DNA from 2 places in the Virgibacillus tibetensis genome. Region 1 is predicted to be linked to the other one. Evidence: a T-box and tRNA genes for the amino acid it is inferred to sense, from the RefSeq annotation. Region 1 holds a T-box; the other holds one or more tRNA genes.
What was found. A T-box is a leader RNA that pairs with one kind of tRNA and senses whether it is charged. The one in region 1 lies ahead of ileS (isoleucine--tRNA ligase), so its partner is inferred to be a tRNA-Ile.
Positions count from the first base shown of each region.

Region 2: it encodes a tRNA-Ile, which carries the amino acid that the T-box ahead of ileS (isoleucine--tRNA ligase) is inferred to sense. The anticodon was not compared.

Region 1 covers NZ_JARZFX010000001.1:827,551-837,149, reverse strand. The annotation lists gene spoIIGA (sigma-E processing peptidase SpoIIGA) at 1-393, shown strand, start outside; gene sigE (RNA polymerase sporulation sigma factor SigE) at 408-1,127, shown strand; gene sigG (RNA polymerase sporulation sigma factor SigG) at 1,252-2,037, shown strand; gene QGM71_RS04585 (YlmC/YmxH family sporulation protein) at 2,167-2,436, shown strand; gene pgeF (peptidoglycan editing factor PgeF) at 2,501-3,310, shown strand; gene QGM71_RS04575 (YggS family pyridoxal phosphate-dependent enzyme) at 3,338-4,018, shown strand; gene QGM71_RS04570 (cell division protein SepF) at 4,015-4,446, shown strand; gene QGM71_RS04565 (YggT family protein) at 4,455-4,721, shown strand; gene QGM71_RS04560 (YlmH family RNA-binding protein) at 4,734-5,510, shown strand; gene QGM71_RS04555 (DivIVA domain-containing protein) at 5,616-6,116, shown strand; T-box leader at 6,174-6,394, shown strand; gene ileS (isoleucine--tRNA ligase) at 6,513-9,269, shown strand; gene lspA (signal peptidase II) at 9,504-9,599, shown strand, end outside.
Region 2 covers NZ_JARZFX010000001.1:335,553-345,151, reverse strand. The annotation lists gene QGM71_RS01910 (MFS transporter) at 1-682, opposite strand, end outside; gene QGM71_RS01905 (superoxide dismutase) at 905-1,516, opposite strand; tRNA gene QGM71_RS01900 (tRNA-Phe) at 1,702-1,777, opposite strand; tRNA gene QGM71_RS01895 (tRNA-Ser) at 1,911-2,003, opposite strand; tRNA gene QGM71_RS01890 (tRNA-Ile) at 2,015-2,091, opposite strand; tRNA gene QGM71_RS01885 (tRNA-His) at 2,107-2,182, opposite strand; tRNA gene QGM71_RS01880 (tRNA-Met) at 2,199-2,275, opposite strand; tRNA gene QGM71_RS01875 (tRNA-Asn) at 2,280-2,354, opposite strand; gene QGM71_RS01870 (Na/Pi cotransporter family protein) at 2,808-4,433, opposite strand; gene QGM71_RS01865 (NfeD family protein) at 4,675-5,307, opposite strand; gene QGM71_RS01860 (hypothetical protein) at 5,377-5,709, shown strand; gene QGM71_RS01855 (hypothetical protein) at 5,740-6,132, opposite strand; gene QGM71_RS01850 (DUF2624 domain-containing protein) at 6,299-6,583, shown strand; gene QGM71_RS01845 (deoxyribonuclease IV) at 6,662-7,555, opposite strand; gene QGM71_RS01840 (DEAD/DEAH box helicase) at 7,605-8,918, opposite strand; gene QGM71_RS01835 (Nif3-like dinuclear metal center hexameric protein) at 8,946-9,599, opposite strand, start outside.

The sequences.
Region 1 (9,599 bases):
TCCACTACTGGATATATTGATAGTGGCAATCAATTGGTAGATCCATTAACAAAGAGGCCAGTAATAATTTGTGATGAATTCTTTTTAAAAAAATGGTTTAGTGACAAAGATTGGAAATTGTTAGAAGAGGCCCATGCAGAGATGGATTTTGAGAAGATCCCTCGAGAATGGGAAGGAAGCATACAGATTGTGCCATATCAAGGTGTACAGGGAAATAGTTCATTCCTGTTAACGATTAGACCACAGGAGTTAATTGTTTATTATGGCTATCAAAAGATTGTTACGAAAAAGGTATTGATCGGTATTCAATTTGCTGAGTTAGTAAAAGACAGGAGTTATCATTGTTTACTGCAACCGCAAATTATAAAATTAGCAGCTGTACAATCTGCGTAAAGGAGAGATAATAGTTGGTATCAATAAAATTACGTTTGCGCCTATGGTGGTATAAAGTTCTAATAAAGCTAGGAATTAAATCAGATGAGATTTATTATATTGGAGGAAGTGAAGCACTCCCACCGCCTCTTTCCAAACAAGAGGAAAAAGAGTTATTAATATTGCTGCCTAAAGGGGATAAATCTGCAAGAGCATTATTAATTGAACGTAATTTACGTTTAGTTGTTTATATAGCGCGCAAGTTTGAGAATACTGGTATAAACATTGAAGACTTGATAAGTATAGGCACGATCGGACTTATAAAAGCAGTTAATACATTTAATCCGGAAAAACAAATTAAATTAGCTACTTATGCCTCCAGGTGCATAGAAAATGAAATACTTATGTATCTCCGTCGAAATAATAAATTGAAATCTGAAATATCCTTTGACGAGCCACTAAATATAGACTGGGATGGAAATGAATTACTACTATCCGATGTTCTAGGTACCGAAGTGGATATCATCACGAAAAACCTGGAGTCAAATGTAGATAAGAGCTTACTTAAAAACGCATTATCGCAACTGAATGATCGTGAAAAACAAATTATGGAATTACGCTTTGGACTGATTGGTGAAGAAGAAAAAACACAAAAAGATGTAGCTGATATGCTAGGTATTTCACAATCCTATATTTCGCGTTTAGAAAAGAAAATTATCCGGAGATTAAAAAAAGAATTTAATAAAATGGTCTAGCCCTGTTGTACTAATAAAGTAGTGCGTTTTTACATTTATTTCAACTTAATTTGTTTGCATAAAAGTCCTTCTAGGCGGAGATACTGTCCATGAACAGCATCACCAACTGGGAGGGTTGAACAGAATGACTAGACATAAGGTTGAGATATGTGGTGTTGATACATCAAAGTTACCTGTTTTAAAGAATGAGGAAATGCGGAAATTGTTTATAAAAATGCAATCAGGAGATGGAGATTTGGCAGCTCGTGAGGAGCTTGTGAATGGAAATTTGCGCCTCGTATTAAGTGTTATCCAACGATTTAATAATCGCGGTGAATATGTCGATGATTTATTTCAGGTTGGTTGCATTGGACTAATGAAATCAATTGATAATTTTGATTTATCACATAATGTGAGATTTTCTACGTATGCTGTTCCTATGATTATTGGTGAAATAAGAAGGTACTTAAGGGATAACAATCCAATAAGAGTATCAAGGTCATTACGTGATATTGCGTATAAGGCCTTACAAGTAAGAGAAAGATTAATTAATAAAACTTCTAAAGAACCAACACCAATGGAGATCGCTGAAGAAATGGGTATCCCTCATTCTGATATTGTATTTGCAATGGATGCCATTCAGGATCCAGTATCGTTATTTGAACCTATCTACAATGATGGTGGTGATCCTATTTTTGTAATGGATCAAATAAGTGATGAAAAAGATAAAGATTCTACATGGTTGGATAAACTTTCATTGAAAGAAGGCATGCATCAATTAAATGAAAGAGAAAATATGATATTAAACAAACGCTTTTTTCAAGGCAAGACACAAATGGAGGTAGCAGAAGAAATTGGAATATCACAAGCACAGGTTTCTCGGCTTGAAAAAGCAGCAATCAGTCAAATGAATAAACAGATGTTTGAATAATAAGCCACCACACAGGGGTGTTTAAAAACAAAAGGAACGGTAGATATTACCGACCCTTTTGTTTTTTCTTGTTTTTATGAAAATATCACTCGCCCACGCATATAAATAAGTAAGGGTGAGGTGAGTGTAGTGATAAAATTATCAGAACTACAATTAAAAGAAATTATAGTAATCGATGACGGTAGAAAATTAGGACATATTAGTGATTTGGAAATCGATATAGATAATGGTAAAATTCTTGCTATAATAGTTATTATACGTGAAAAGAAAGGTGGCTTATTTGGAAAACCTGATGAATTGATTATCCATTGGAGACAAATTGTGAGAATTGGTTCGGACGTTATTTTAGTCAAAGAAGTTCGAGATCCATTACTGTATCCAAGTCCCTATAGTGAATAAAAAAGTAAATGCATGAGGAAAATGTGATAAAATGGTACAATGTATACTTTCAGGAGGCTTGTAGATGAGTGAACTATTTAAGCATTGTAACGAACTACATTTACATATAGAAAAATGGCAAAAATTATCCCCAAATTTGACTGTTGGGTTCACTACTAAAAATGGTGGCATAAGCAAAGCACCATATGATACTCTAAATTGCGGTTTGCACGTAGCCGATACATATAATGAGGTCATTGCCAATAGAACAAAACTAGCAGATGTGCTAAAATTCCCCTTGGAAAATTGGGTTTCCGGTGAACAGGTCCATGGGACAGTAGTAAAAAACGTTGACGAAGAAGCCAAAGGTAAAGGCGCTACATCCTATCAAGATTCAATTAAAGGAACAGACGGGTTAATTACGAATAAACCTGGAATACTATGTACAGCTTTTTTTGCTGATTGTGTACCTCTGTTTTTTTTCGATCCCATTACAGGATACATAGGGATTGCTCATGCAGGATGGAAAGGTACTGTGGGTGGGATGGCTAAAGAAATGATTCAGAAGTTTGAGGCAGCAGGTGTAACCAAATCAGATCTCTTAGTTGCAATCGGACCTTGTATATCAGGTGAGGCCTATGAAGTTGATGAACATGTTATAAGCCATATTAGTGATAAATACAAAAAGAAAGCTGTAACTCCAAAGGGAAATAACCGTTACTTGTTAGATTTAAAACAATTAAACGTGGAAATTCTTTTACAATGTGGGGTCTTACGTAATAATATAGATGTAACAAATTATTGCACATTCTATGATAATCAGTTGTTTTTCTCACATCGACGGGATAATGGGAAGACAGGAAGAATGTTAGGTTATATCGGTTATTCAATATGATTATAAGGGGAAGGAGAAATGGTCATAATGGATGTAACAGCTAATCTTGCTGAAATTCAACAAAATATAAGACAAGCATGCGAAAACGGTAATCGAAGCCCGGAAGAAATAACACTAATAGGTGTTACAAAATATGTTACAATAGAACGAACAGAAGAAACGATTAACGCTGGTGTTAAAAATCTTGGCGAAAATCGTCTTGAAGGGTTTCAAGAAAAATACGAACATTTTAAGGACAAGGCAAAATGGCATTTTATTGGTACATTACAATCGAGAAAGGTAAAGGATGTTATTGACAAACTGGAAGCAATACATTCTTTAGATCGTCTTTCACTAGCGAAAGAAATTAATAAACGCGCTAACAAACGAATCGATTGTTTCGTACAAGTAAACGTAAGTGGAGAAGGATCAAAACATGGTCTTGAACCGGGTGGAGTTCTCTCTTTTATTAAGGAGATGGCTGCATATGAAAATATACATGTGGTCGGATTAATGACAATGGCTCCACATAGTGACAATGAGACTTACTTAAGAGACATATTTAAAAAACTTGCATCATTAAGAGATGCTGTCAAGCAGGAAAAGTTGGCCCATGCACCCTGTGAATTTCTATCGATGGGGATGAGCAATGATTATGAAATTGCTATTGAAGAAGGTGCTACACATATTCGAGTGGGTTCTAAATTAGTCGGTGAGGTGAGAGAATGAGCATAAAGAATAAAATTAAAAACTATTTTACTATGGATGATGAGTATGAATACGAATATGTAGAGGAACACGGAGAGACAGACACTAAGTTAAATCAAAATAAAAAAAACGAGAATGTAGTTAATTTAACCAGTATGCAACAGCCGTCTTCAAAGGTTGTACTTTGCGAGCCAAGAAATTATAATGAAGCCCAGGAAATAGCAGATAATATTGTAAACAGGCGGGCAGTTGTAATTAACTTACAGCGTGTAGACAACACGCAGGCAAAAAGAATTGTTGATTTTCTAAGTGGAACTGTTTATGCCATCAATGGTGATATTCAAAAGCTTGGAACAGAGACATTTCTCTGTACACCAGATAATGTAAATGTTTCAGGTACTATATCAGAAGCATTTATTGAAGAAGATGAATTTGAAAAAGGATGGTAGAGTAGATTATGGGTCAAATTTTTTCATTATTAGATACTGCCCTTGTTATGTACAGTTATGCATTAATAGTTTATATATTTATGTCCTGGTTCCCTGGTGCTCGCGAATCTTCTATAGGCACCTTTTTAACTAAAATATGTGAACCTTACCTAGAGCAATTCCGACGGTTTATTCCCCCACTAGGCATGATTGATCTGTCGCCAATCGTCGGTATACTGGTTCTTCATTTAGCAAGATTCGGTTTAGGTGAACTATATAGAATGCTCTTTATGTAGGAGTAGATATAGATGGATATCTACCAGCATTTTCGTAAAGAAGAACAACCATTTATTGATCAGGTATTATCGTGGAAGGAAATTGTTGAACAGACATTTCAATCTAAACTGACTGATTTTCTTGATCCAAGAGAACAACAGATTATGGAGATATTGTTGGGAAATGCTAATGAGGATATAAAAAGCTCCATGAACGGTGGTGGGTTAACTGCTGAACGAAAGCGAGCGGTAATAGCACCTTTTTATGAAGAAGTGAATGAAGATACTTATCAACTCACTCTCCTGGAAGCAACCTATCAAGACAAATTTATTAAACTGTCTCATCCAGATGTAATGGGTGCGTTCTTATCTCTTGGTATTAAACGGAAAAAGCTTGGAGATATAGTCGTTGATGGTGGTTTAATTCAAATTATTATGGCAGAAGAAATTGCAGCTTATGTACAAGCTAATTTAACTTCTATTAAAAAAGCGACAATTCAGCTGGACAAAAAACCATTATCGTCCAAAATAGAAGCAGAAACTAACTGGATAGTTGCAGATCATACTGTTTCCTCCCTGCGATTAGATGCTGTTCTTAAGGAAGTATATAACATCTCCCGGAAGGAGGCAGCTGACTATATAAAGAAACTTCAAGTGAAAGTGAATTATAAAGTAGTTGAAGATAGTAAATTTAATCTCCAGGAAGGAGATTTACTATCGCTGCGTGGTAGAGGAAGAAGTAAACTTGATAAAATTAATGGTCGAACAAAAAAGGATAAACTCAGAATAACAACAGCTATTTTGAAATAAACTTAATTTTTTGCAGGATTTACATGATTTTTGTCGAATAAAATCCTAAAGGACTATATTTAGATTATTTTATAGATGATACTACATTTCAAGGAGGTGGCCCATGTGCCATTAACACCACTAGATATTCATAATAAAGAGTTTAACAGAAGTTTCCGTGGGTATGATGAAGATGAAGTGAATGAATTTCTAGATCAGGTTATTAAGGATTATGAAATGGCAATACGGGATAAAAAAGATTTAAAAGAAAAAGTTGATCAGTTGAATGAAAAATTAGGACATTTTACAAATATTGAAGAAACATTAAACAAATCAATTTACGTTGCTCAAGAAACTGCTGAAGAATTAAAGGGCAACGCAACAAAGGAATCGAAATTAATTATTAAAGAAGCTGAGAAGAATGCAGACCGCATTATCAATGAAGCATTAAGCAAATCACGTCGTATATCGATGGACGTAGAAGAATTAAAAAAACAAGCTAAAGTATTTCGTACAAGGCTTAGAATGCTTGTTGAAGCTCAACTGGATATGATAGGAACAGACGATTGGGAAGAATTGTTTGATGCTGAAATGGGCGAAGAACTCGATCTGGTCGAAAACAAGTAATAATCTTGACGATATCTGGAATATTACATATAATTCATACACATAGGTTTTAAGAAACTAAATACGATGAAAGAGACAGTATAAAAGTTATTGCTGAACAGCGAGTCAGGGTTAGGTGTGAGCCTGATACAGGAATGCTTTTAGAAAATCACTCTTGAGTATCCATTATGAATTCAGTAGTAATGGACGGTTTATTTCCGTTATGAATATCGAGTGAATTTGAAATGAAGTTATTTTGAATTTATAAGGGTGGTACCGCGAGTCTTCTCGTCCCTTTTGGGATGCAGAGGGCTCTTTTTGTTTAAAAAGGGAAAACCCTTTAGTAGTGTACAGAATTGGTTAGGGAAAGTTTAATTCGTTTTAAATATTTTTAACCATATTAGGGAGGAAACAGTAATGGATTATAAAGAAACATTATTAATGCCAAAAACAGAATTTCCAATGAGAGGGAATTTGCCAAATAAAGAGCCTATGCGACAAGAAAAATGGGATGAGTCGAATTTATATGAAAAGGTTCAAGAAAGAACTAAAGGAAGACCTTCGTTTATTTTGCATGATGGTCCACCGTACGCAAATGGAGATTTGCATATTGGGCATGCCCTTAATAAAATTCTAAAAGATTTCATTACCCGTTATAAATCAATGACAGGTTATCATGCACCATATATTCCAGGATGGGATACACATGGATTGCCGATCGAAACAGCATTAACAAAAAACAAAAAAATTAAGCGAAAAGAAATGAGTATTGCAGAATTCAGAAAAAAATGTGCGGAATACGCAATGGGACAAGTGGACAGCCAACGTACACAATTTAAGCAATTAGGTGTCCGTGGAGATTGGGATAACCCATATATTACATTGACCAAGGATTACGAAGCTGCACAAATCCGCGTGTTTGGAGAGATGGCTAAAAAGGGCTACATCTACAAAGGTTTAAAACCTGTATATTGGTCTCCATCATCTGAATCAGCGTTGGCGGAAGCTGAGATTGAATATCATGACAAACGTTCTGCTTCCATTTACGTTTCTTTTGAAGTAACAGATGGTAAAGACCTGCTTGACGGTGGGGAGAAAATAATTATTTGGACGACAACTCCTTGGACAATACCTTCAAACTTAGGAATTAGTTTACATCCTGAATTGGTTTATGCTGTGATACAAGTAAATGGTGAAAAATACATGATTGCGCATGCATTGCTGGAGTCTGTTTCGACTGAATTAGAGTGGGAAAATCCACAGGTTGTAAAAACTTTTAAAGGTAAGGAAGCCGACAAAATCGTAGCAAAGCATCCTTTTTATGATCGCGACTCACTGGTTATGCTAGGTGACCATGTGACAATTGAAGCAGGTACTGGTTGTGTCCATACTGCACCGGGTCACGGGGAAGATGACTTCTTCGTGTCCAGAGAATACGGCATCGATGCACTGTCACCTGTTGACAATCGAGGTTATTTTACGAATGAAGCACCTGGTTTTGAAGGCTTATTCTATGATGAAGCAAATAAGCCAATTACTGAAAAACTGGATGAGGTTGGCGCCCTATTGAAACTATCCTTTATAAAACACTCGTACCCACATGACTGGAGAACGAAGAAACCGACGATATTCCGTGCAACTTCCCAGTGGTTTGCGTCAATAAAGGATTTTCGTCAGGATATTTTGAATGAAATCAAGCGCATTAACTGGTACCCATCATGGGGAGAAACACGACTTCATAACATGGTTCGTGATCGGGAGGATTGGTGTATTTCACGCCAACGTACATGGGGTGTTCCAATTCCTGTGTTTTACGGCGAAGATAGCACACCGATCATTACTGATGAAACGATAGAGCATGTCTCTAATTTATTTAACGAACATGGTTCAAATATCTGGTTTGAAAGAGAAGCAAAAGATTTGTTGCCTGAAGGATTTACATCTGAACACAGTCCTAATGGAGAATTTACTAAGGAAACGGACATTATGGATGTCTGGTTTGATTCTGGATCGTCACACGAAGCAGTTCTGGTTAATCGGGAGGATCATAGACGGCCAGCAGATATATATTTAGAAGGCAGTGATCAATACCGCGGATGGTTCAACTCATCGTTGTCTACTTCTGTAGCGGTTACTGGTAAAGCGCCATATGAGAATATCATCAGCCATGGGTTTGTATTAGATGGTAATGGCAGAAAAATGAGTAAATCATTAGGGAACGTTATGGTCCCTTCTAAAGTACAGAAACAATTGGGTTCAGATATATTACGTTTATGGGTTTCTTCGGTTGATTATCAAGCAGATGTACGTATCTCAAATGAGATATTAAAGCAAACCTCCGAAGCATATCGCAAAATTCGTAATACTTTTCGTTTCATGCTAGCGAACTTGGCAGATTTTGACCCCAAAACAGACCGTGTTCCAGAACCGGAGCTCGAAGAAGTGGATAAGTACCTGCTTCACCGGTTACAAAATCTGGTGAAAACTGTTCGCGAAAACTATGACAACTATGAGTTTTCACCAATATTCCACCATGTCCATAATTTCTGTGCGATTGATTTAAGCTCCTTCTATTTGGATTTTGCGAAAGATGTTTTATATATCGAAGGAAAAGACAATAAGCGTCGTCGCAGCATTCAAACAGGTTACTATGAAATTTTAACAACATTAGTGAAGTTGTTGACACCGATAATTCCACACACTACAGATGAGGTATGGGAATATATCCCGGGTGTCGAGGAAGAAAGTGTTCAGTTAACCGATATTCCTGAACCGAGGGAAATTGCCGGGTTTGGCAACTCACAAGAACAATGGGATCATTTTATGAAAGTTCGTGATGATGTATTAAAAGCCCTGGAAGAAGCTCGGAATGAAAAAATAATTGGTAAATCACTGGAAGCAAAAATTACGATTATTCCAAAGGACAAACAAACGAAAGAAGTATTACATTCCATGGAACAGCTGCATCAATATTTAATTGTATCTGAAGCTATTGTGTCAGAAAGTGCACCAAATGCTAAGGAATACAGCTATATTGATGTCTTAGTGGAAAAGCATCCAGGTGATAAGTGTGAACGTTGCTGGGTAGCTTCACCTACTGTTGGGGAAAATGAAGATCATCCTAATCTGTGTACACGTTGTGCAAATGTAGTAACAGAGCACTATTCAGCTTAAAGTTATTAGAATATCCCTCTAACGCAGAGGGATATTCTTTATGTCTTATATATTGAAATAATAGGATTTAAAGTATAATATAAAGTGATACTTCGTTTAGTGCATCTCTTTCTTCCTTGACTAAAAAAGGTATATGGTCAATATGGTGGCCACCAGTAACGTGAAATTGAAATTATTGTATTATTGTTATTTGCTATGATTAGAAATGAATGAAATTATATCGGGGGAAACGTCATGTATTTGTACTATTTACTGGCACTTGCAGTTATTGTAATCGATCAGATTACGAAATGGGCAGTGGTAAAAACAATGGCCCTTGGGGAAAAAATA
Region 2 (9,599 bases), 490 kb from region 1:
TATGAGCATATAGTATTCTATTCCAATTTTTATTATGAAGTCTTTCATTTAGAATCCGCTTAAAGTGAAAACTACCTTCAGCCTGACGACGCTTTAATAAAAAGCTACATGCTACTGCACATATAAATAAAATAAACGAAATAGTAAATATAGTTGTATACCCTATGAAGGCATCCATTTTAGCTATTACTGTGCCTGCTACTATCGGTCCGATCATACCACCGAAAGATTGAAGTACACCTAAAAACCCATTAAAGAAATCTCTTGTTTCAGGTTCTGTAATCTCAAATGTCAATACATTAAAAGCTAACCAATAAAAACCATAGCCTATCCCTAACAAACTTCCAAGAATAAAGTTATAGGTAGCCGCCTTCTCCCCTATAATAAGTACACTCAAAAAAAACAAAGACAAAAATATGACTCCCAGCCGCAGCACAATCACTCTGTCTACCTTCTTAGCAAGTTTCCCTGCTACAATAAAGGTTGCAGGTTGAAATAAATATATTGCTAAATTGTACATCGCAATTGTTATGTAGTCTCCAGATTGCCTCCATAAATAAATGTTAACAAATGTATTTGAAAGAAATATTCCTAATGAGTAGAGACCGCCTATTACTAATAAAAATAGTAAGTCTCTATTTATATTCAGTTTTTCTTGAAAAAAGTGAAGACTTTTAAGCATATCCCATACTCCTTTTTATCTCCTTAATAGTTTGATCAATTGAGTATGAGTTATACTTGAAAGAGAATTTAATTATTATAAAAGGCTCCTGCGTCATAATTCCGCTACAGAAATACGTTTCTCTGGTATAGGGTGTACAGTCCCAACCTTTTTGAAGACAATGTTAAAAAAAGCAAAAAACACGTGAAATTTCTCACGTGTTTTTCGGATCTTTGTATTCATTTATTTTGCTTCGTTATAATTTCTGGTTACTTCATCCCAATTCACTACATTCCAAAAGGCTGCAGCGTACTCAGGACGCTTGTTTTGATATTTTAGGTAATATGCATGTTCCCATACATCAAGGCCTAATAGAGGTGTCTTACCTTCCGTTAATGGAGAGTCCTGATTAGGTGTACTTGTAATTTCCAACTCACCTTTATTAGAAACTAACCAAGCCCAACCGGAACCAAAACGAGTAGCGGCTGCCTTTTCAAATTCTTCTTTAAACTTATCAAAGCTTCCAAACTTATTATTTATTTTATCAGCTATTTCTCCAGATGGCTCTCCCCCACCGTTAGGTGACAACAACTTCCAGAAAAGACTATGATTAGCATGTCCGCCACCATTATTACGCACTGCAGTGCGTACTGCTTCAGGTACAGCATCCAGGTTGCTTACTAATTCTTCAATTGATTTAGATTGAAGGTCTGGATGTCCTTCTAGTGCATCATTTAACTTTGTTACGTACGTATTATGATGTTTCGTATGATGAATGTTCATTGTTTCTTTATCAATTGTAGGTTCTAAAGCATCGTACGCGTAAGGTAGTTCTGGTAATTCAAACTTTGCCATAATTAATCTTCCTCCTCTGATAAATAGTAGTACTAAAAAGGATTGAATATTCTTCCTTTTAATCAAGATTATCAGAGCTCACTAGTACTTGCAAATTATATGCATATGTTATTTAACATACTTCTTAAAGGTTAAATGTCTTTAAATTTAAAAATAAAAAAACAAGCAAAATGCTTGTCATGAAATGGTGGCTCGGGACGGAATCGAACCGCCGACACAGGGATTTTCAGTCCCTTGCTCTACCGACTGAGCTACCGAGCCATATAACCAGAATGCTGTTTGGACACACTGTTAAAATCAATTGATGAGATTTCACTCTCTAGTAAGCCTGTAATTCATCGCATTTATACGTTGTAATGGATGTATAGCTCTCATTCGTTTCATTGAATATGTATGGAGGAGGAAGAGGGATTCGAACCCCCGCGGGCTTTGACACCCCTGTCGGTTTTCAAGACCGATCCCTTCAGCCAAACTTGGGTATTCCTCCGAGTTTTTAAATGGTGGACCCTGCAGGACTCGAACCTGCGACCGATCGGTTATGAGCCGATAGCTCTAACCAACTGAGCTAAGGGTCCTTCTATTAAATTTAATGGGGCGATCGATGGGTTTCGAACCCACGCATGCCGGAACCACAATCCGGTGTGTTAACCACTTCACCACGATCGCCGTGGTTTTATTTTATTGGTAGCGGCGGAGGGGATCGAACCCCCGACCTCACGGGTATGAACCGTACGCTCTAGCCAGCTGAGCTACACCGCCATTTTGGCTCCACAGGTAGGACTCGAACCTACGACCGATCGGTTAACAGCCGATAGCTCTACCACTGAGCTACTGTGGAATAATAGAACTTAATATTTGATAAGTATTTCATGACTTCTAAATTAACAGCAACGCAATATAATTTACCATGTTCAACAAGATATGTCAATATCTTTTTTAATTAATACTTCACTAATATGTAAATAAGTTGTTAAAACAACAATATATACTATAGCACCTCCACTCATAGATTTCAACAGAAATATTACAAAAAATTAAAGTTTAATATTTCCGTAAATTGTCTAATAAAAAGAGAATGTAAACTATCCGACACAAAATGACAGTAATTATATGTTTCCAGTCAAGGATTTTTGGTGTTAGACACTTTTAATATCTGCCAAAGTAATTAACCAGCCGATAATTCCTTTGGTATATTAGCCTGCCGTTAGTAAAATAGTATTGTTCTGTCCTATCCATTTAAATATTCCTAAATTAAAAAGAAGAAAGGAGCCCCCCTTCTTCTTTTTATTACCTATTTACCTAAAACTTCTTCTGCTATATTTACAGCATGATCTCCTATTCGTTCTAAATTACTTATAATATCTACAAACACGATACCAGCAGACCCACTGCACTGGCCTTCATTCATGCGGATAATATGTTTCTTACGGAAGTTCCTTTCCATTTTATCAATTTGATCTTCTTTTTGAACTACTGCAAGCGACTCTTCTCTATCCATAAGATCAAGTGCTTTTATAGCTTGTTTGACAGTTAAGATAGTTAGATCAAACATATCATTAAGATCTTCTTGCGCTTGCTCCGTTAAATTTACCTTATTTGATATTTTATAATCAATTAGTTCAATAATATTTTCAAAATGGTCACCAATTCTTTCAATATCACGTACGGAGTCCATCAAAGCTGTGTGTTTAGCGCTTTCGTGCTCGGATAATGACCCAGCAGATATATCTATAAGATAATCGGTAATTTTGCGATCAAGGTTGTTCAAGGCACCTTCGACCTGCATAGCCATTTCAGAATGTTTTTGATGATGTGTAGTTAAATAAAGGTTTGTTTCTTCTAAACCCTTATATGCATATTCACCCATACGAATGACTTCTGCTTTCGCTTGATCCAACGCTAAAGTTGATGACTGTTGGATGAAAATCGGGTCTAAGTGCTTTGGTTTATATTCAACAATTACATCTTCACCCGGAATAATTCTTGTTACTAACCAGGCAAGCGCTCCAATAAATGGAAATTGAATAATTGTATTAACGATGTTAAAGCTACCATGACCAAATGCAATGGTCATTTCGGGATTTAAATTAAGTTGAGCCTGTAAAAAATAGACATACTGGGTGAAAGGTACAAGTAGTATTAAAACAACCACGGTACCCACAATATTAAACACCACATGTGTCATAGCAGCTCTTTTAGCAGCTACGCTTGCACCAAGTGATGCCAGAATTGCTGTTATAGTTGTGCCGATATTATCACCAAATAATACAGGCAGGGCTGCTTGTAAAGTCAATGAGCCTTCGCCAAACAGGGTTTGCAATATACCGATCGTAGCACTGGAGCTTTGTACGATTACGGTAAGAACTGTACCAATAACTACACCTAGCACTGGATTCGAGCTCATCTGAAGTGTTAGATCCTGAAATGCATCTAATCCACTTAATGGCTTCAAACCGCCACCCATTAACTCTAAACCAAAGAATAGCGCACCAAAGCCAAATATAGATTGTCCAATATTATTTACTTTAGCATTTTTAAAGAAAAATAATAGGAAGCAACCAATCGCAAGAATAGGCAATGCATAAGCTCCTATATCTATTCCAATAATAAATGCGGTAACTGTTGTTCCAATATTAGCTCCCATGATAACACCGATTGCTTGTCTAAGTGTCATAAAACCAGCGTTTACTAAACCGATAGTTAATACCGTAGTCCCTGTACTGGTCTGAAGGAGGATGGTGACTATAATCCCTGCTAATACACCTAAAAACGGATTACTCGTAAATTTATCCAGAATGCCTCTTAGACGATCTCCTGCGGTTTTTTGCAGTCCATCCCCCATATACTTGATTCCGAGAAGAAAAATACCGAGGCCGCCAATAAATTCAAAAAGAAGTGCTTGTATATCAATACCCAAAATTTTTCCATCCCTTCAGTCATGTTGAATCTTGTCGTATACCTCTACCATTATTAAATGATTATTAATCGTTTGTAAAGTCCCTAGCAGAATAATTTACACTAAATTTACAATCCCCGGAATTACTCTTTCTTAGTAACTACCCAACCTGGAGCTAATTTAATCTAAATATGTCATGTTAAAAGACAAAAAGATAACCCTTGACAGTTTGATTAAACGATCAAGAATTACCTTTTATGGTTTATTCTATAATTTTTTCCACCAATATCTTTGTACCATCCACCTGCACTATCTTTACACGACTATCTTTAGCAATCCACTGTCCATTAGAAATAGCACTATAATCAGTATTATCTACACGGATCGTACCAACAGGTCTCAGATCGCTTCGTGTTACACCTTCTTTATTAACTAATTTCCCATACGTTTTGTTCATTGAGTTGTAACCAGCTTCTGAAGTCAATTGATCCTTAAGTGTAATTTTAGTCCACATTTCTCTTCTTTTAAAAACTTTTAAGAAGAAAAAAGAAGCTCCACCTCCTAACAATACACCAACTACCGCATACATACCTGCGAATAAACTGGGAGCTGGCAGAGCAACAGCAGCTAACATACTAGCTACACCAAGTGTGGCCAGAGTGCCATCATTTAAAAGCTTCCCATCAATAATAATGAGTAATAATCCAACAAAATAAATAATAAGCATAATCATAAAGGAGCCTGTTTCTAAATAGACAGAAAAATATACCGTTATAAATCCTATCCCCAATAAAGCGAAAAATCCACGCATATTAACAAGTACTTCTCCAATTAAAAACAATGTACCTAATCCCGTTATTACGAAGCCTATCCATTCTAATGAAAAAATATCCAAATCGCTACCTCCTTCCCCATTACTTACGTATTTTCATTATATATTGTTTCATTATAAAGGAGAATAAATATGTATTTCATAAAAAGATGTTTTATCTACGCTTTAATTTTATTACTACTTATCAGCGTTTATAAAGATTTAAGACAGGGTACTAGTTTACCTCCTGCCATGAATTCTTCTACTCCAACTGCTATAATAAAGTTTAACGTTATTCATATTAAAGTACAACCGGGAGACACTGTGCTTTCCATAGTCGAAGAATTAAACGAAGACACATTGGATTCCCTGGATATATCCCAACTGATTTCCGATTTTAAAATGATTAACCCTAATAGCGATCCATACAACCTTCAAGCTCACCATTACTATTATTTTCCACTATATACAGATACAAATAAATAAAAAAAGGGGCTGAATTAACAGCCCCAACTTTTAAACGAATGGAAGAACAAAGAGTGTAATTAATATGGAAATTGCACCTGCTGCAATTGCAATATTTCCCAGAGTATCTGCTCCGCGTCTTCTAGAAACGAAACCGAGAATAATACCTGCTCCACCCAAAATAATTGGCATCATGAAAAATGATATGACAGATAAAGCAATCCCAATCCAGCCAAAGGTACTGTTTACATCTGTATCTGTATTGGCGTTCGTGTCATTTTCAGTAAGTTCTGCATCATAATCATCAGCAGTTAATTCAGCTGCATATTCTTCATTTCTGGAACTATCGGGTTCTATGCCTACAAAATCTTGATTCTTCCTGTGTTCCCCATGGTTTGGCGGGGTTTCCACTCCGTTGTCTTTATAATTTTGAAATTCATCCATAAACTAGACCTCCCTTTCTTAAATTGAGGTGCAGAGTTAGTTTATGGAGTTATCAACTTTATAATAATGTTAATTTTTGGTAGTACCTGATAAATAAGAAATACAAGTTGATATTAATTATACAGCTGCATATAGTAAATCAGTATTATTTATAGGGAGTTTGATTATGTCTACATTCATAAAGGATTTAATTACTAAAAAGTTAAAACAGCTAACACCTGGGGAACTTCTGCACTATGGGAAACAATATGGCTTTAAATTAACACAGGAAGAAGCACAGCAAATAACCACTTATTTAAAAAACAACCGTGTTGATCCTTTCAATACGGGTGGGCGAAAAATAATGTTGAAGGAGCTAGCGAAGATAACAGATGTTGAAACTGCAAAAAAAGCACAGAAGTTATTTGACAAATTAATTAAATCATATGGTTTGGATCATTTATTTAATTAAAAGAGTAAAAAATGATTTGTCACCAAATAGTCAAGTTTATAACAAAGGATAACACCTGTTTCCAAGTGTTATCCTTTGTTAAACATTGACTATTTTTTCTTTTAATTCATGAATAAAAGTACCGTTTTTCAACATTTCAATTTCAAACTTATACGGGGGCTTTTTATTTTTTTTATCTTCTCCAACATAAGGTGTTTCTAATATTTTCGGTAAGCTTTCTAACTGGGGATGATAAACCACTTTCTGCAATGCATTAAAACCAATATGGCCGAATCCAATATTCTCATGACGGTCCTTATGAGCTCCGATTTCATTTTTACTGTCATTAACATGAATCACCTTTAGCCGCTCAACCCCAACAATCTTATCAAACTGGTTTAATACGTCATCAAAGTCATTCACGATATCGTATCCTGCATCGTGAATGTGACATGTATCCAAACAAACAGATAACTTTTCATTATGTGTAACTCCATCAAAGATACTTGCTATCTCATCAAAGGATCTGCCAATTTCTGTTCCCTTGCCCGCCATCGTTTCAAGTGCAATCTGCACATCAACATCTTTTTCCAATACTTCATTCAATCCTTCAATTATCTTTTTAATTCCCTCTTTAACCCCTGCTCCAACATGTGCACCTGGATGCAGAACAATTTGTCTGGAACCCAGAGCGGCAGTACGAGCTATTTCACTTCGTAAAAAAGAGACGCCTAATTCAAATGTCTCAGGCTTTAATGAATTGCCTATATTGATTATATAAGGTGCATGAACGACAATATCTGTAATCCCGTTCATTGCCATGTTCTCTTTTCCTGCCTCTATATTTAGTTCTTCAATAGGCTTTCTTCTAGTATTTTGCGGAGCGCCAGTATAGATCATAAACGTATTTGCCCCATAAGATGCTGCTTCCTCACTTGACCCTAAGAGCATTTTCTTCCCACTCATTGATACATGTGATCCTATTTTAACCAATTTTTGCACCTCTCCCGATTTAGCCTGTGGCTCTACCACATTATTACAGCTATTTCTTATAATTATTCTTTTTCGTCAGTTGTCTTTTTATTGACGTTTGCTGCTGTTTCATTTTTTTCTTATAGCCTGGCTTTACTTTATTCGTTTTACGTACTTTTTTCCATGCTTCTTTGTCAATATCTGTCGTTACCTTTGTTCGTAATGAGCGCTCATTCCAGGATTTAGCATCAACCCATTCTCCATTTTTCACATCAGCATACGTGAATTTTAATCCTTTTTGCTCCAGTTTTTCAATTAACTTCACATCGTTTTCATGATAAATACTAATTGCCGTTCCTTCTAACCCAGCTCTTGCAGTTCTACCAACTCGGTGAATATAGAAATTTTCCTCTTTAGGTAGCTGAGCGTTAATTACATGGCTCACACCCTTAATATCGATCCCTCTTGAAGCTAAATCGGTAGCAACGACATATTGGTAACGAAGACTTTGAATGTCCTTCAGGGCACGCTTACGTTCACGTGGAGTCAATCCACCATGAATCAATCCAGCATCCAGTCCTTTTTCCTGGAGGGAAGCTGCTAATTTATTGGCTATTTCTTTTCCATTCGTAAAAATGATGGCTAGATATGGTTGAATTGTTTTAGAAATATCCATAATTACATCCGCTTCGTTACGATGTCTCAAATCAATTAATCGATGCTCCATTTTTTCAGGAGAGAAATGATCATTCACCTTTACATGCAAAGCATTATTTAAATATTTTTTAAAAAAATGCTGCAGGCGCTGTGGAATGGTTGCGGAGAATACAAGCAACTGAATATCCTTCTTAGAACGTACTAACAGTTGATCTACTTCTTCAATAAAACCCATGTCAAGCATTAGATCTGCTTCATCAATAACAAAAGAGGTTGCAGAATATATGGATATTACTCCATCCTTAACCAAGTCCAATATTCGTCCCGGAGTCCCAACAATTATATGGGGAGGTTCTTTTAGTTTTTCTGCCATTTTCTGTTTATCTGTACCACCAACTAATAATTTCGAAATCCATTGTTGGTTACGCCCAGCGTAATGAATAATTTTTTTAACTTCTTCGTGTATTTGCATTGCCAGTTCTCTTGTTGGTGCTGTTATAACAAACTGCACTTGGCGTTTATTCGTATCCAATTGGTTAAACAAAGGCAGTAAGAAAGCATGTGTTTTTCCCGACCCTGTTCGTGATTGTCCAATAATACTCCTACCCTGTAATACTTTAGGAATAACCTGCATCTGAACATCCGTTGGTTCGCGAAATTCCAAACGTTTGGTAACCTCTACTAATGTTGGATGAAATGAAAACTGACTGAAATTGTTTTTTTCCATTAAATAAACTCCTTTTTATGTTGGCTGCTATAAAATCTGAAACGGATTTGTATTTGATTCAGATAGAACCACTTCAATACTATTGTTTTGAACTTTTTTTTCGATATACTGCTTTGCTGCCTTTTTCATTATGTTTTCTATATAATGACCCGGGTCAATGACAGATAAGCCCATTTGCCAGGCATCTTGAGCTGCATGAAACGTCATATCTCCCGTTACATAAACATCGGCACCTTTTTGTTTAGCTGCGTGAAGATATTTTTCTCCACTACCCCCAAGCACAGCTACTTTTTTCACCTTACTTTTTAAATCCCCTGTTACTTTGACGTGAGAAAGTCCAAATACAGATTTAACATGATTGGAAAACTGTTCAAGGCTCATTTCGTTCTTCATCGTGCCGATCCGACCAATTCCATATGTTTCTCCTTTATTATCCATGGGATAAATATCATAAGCAACTTCTTCATAAGGATGAGCTCTTATCATAGCATTAATTACTGGCTGAAGCTTTTCTTCTGGTACTATTGTTTCTATTTTTACTTCATCAACGAATTCCATTTGATTTATATTTCCTATAGAAGGATTAGCACCTTCTAGTGGCTTGAACGTTCCTTGTCCTTCTGTTTGAAAAGTACAATGACTGTAATTACCTATATGACCTGCTGAACTATCGCCTATAGC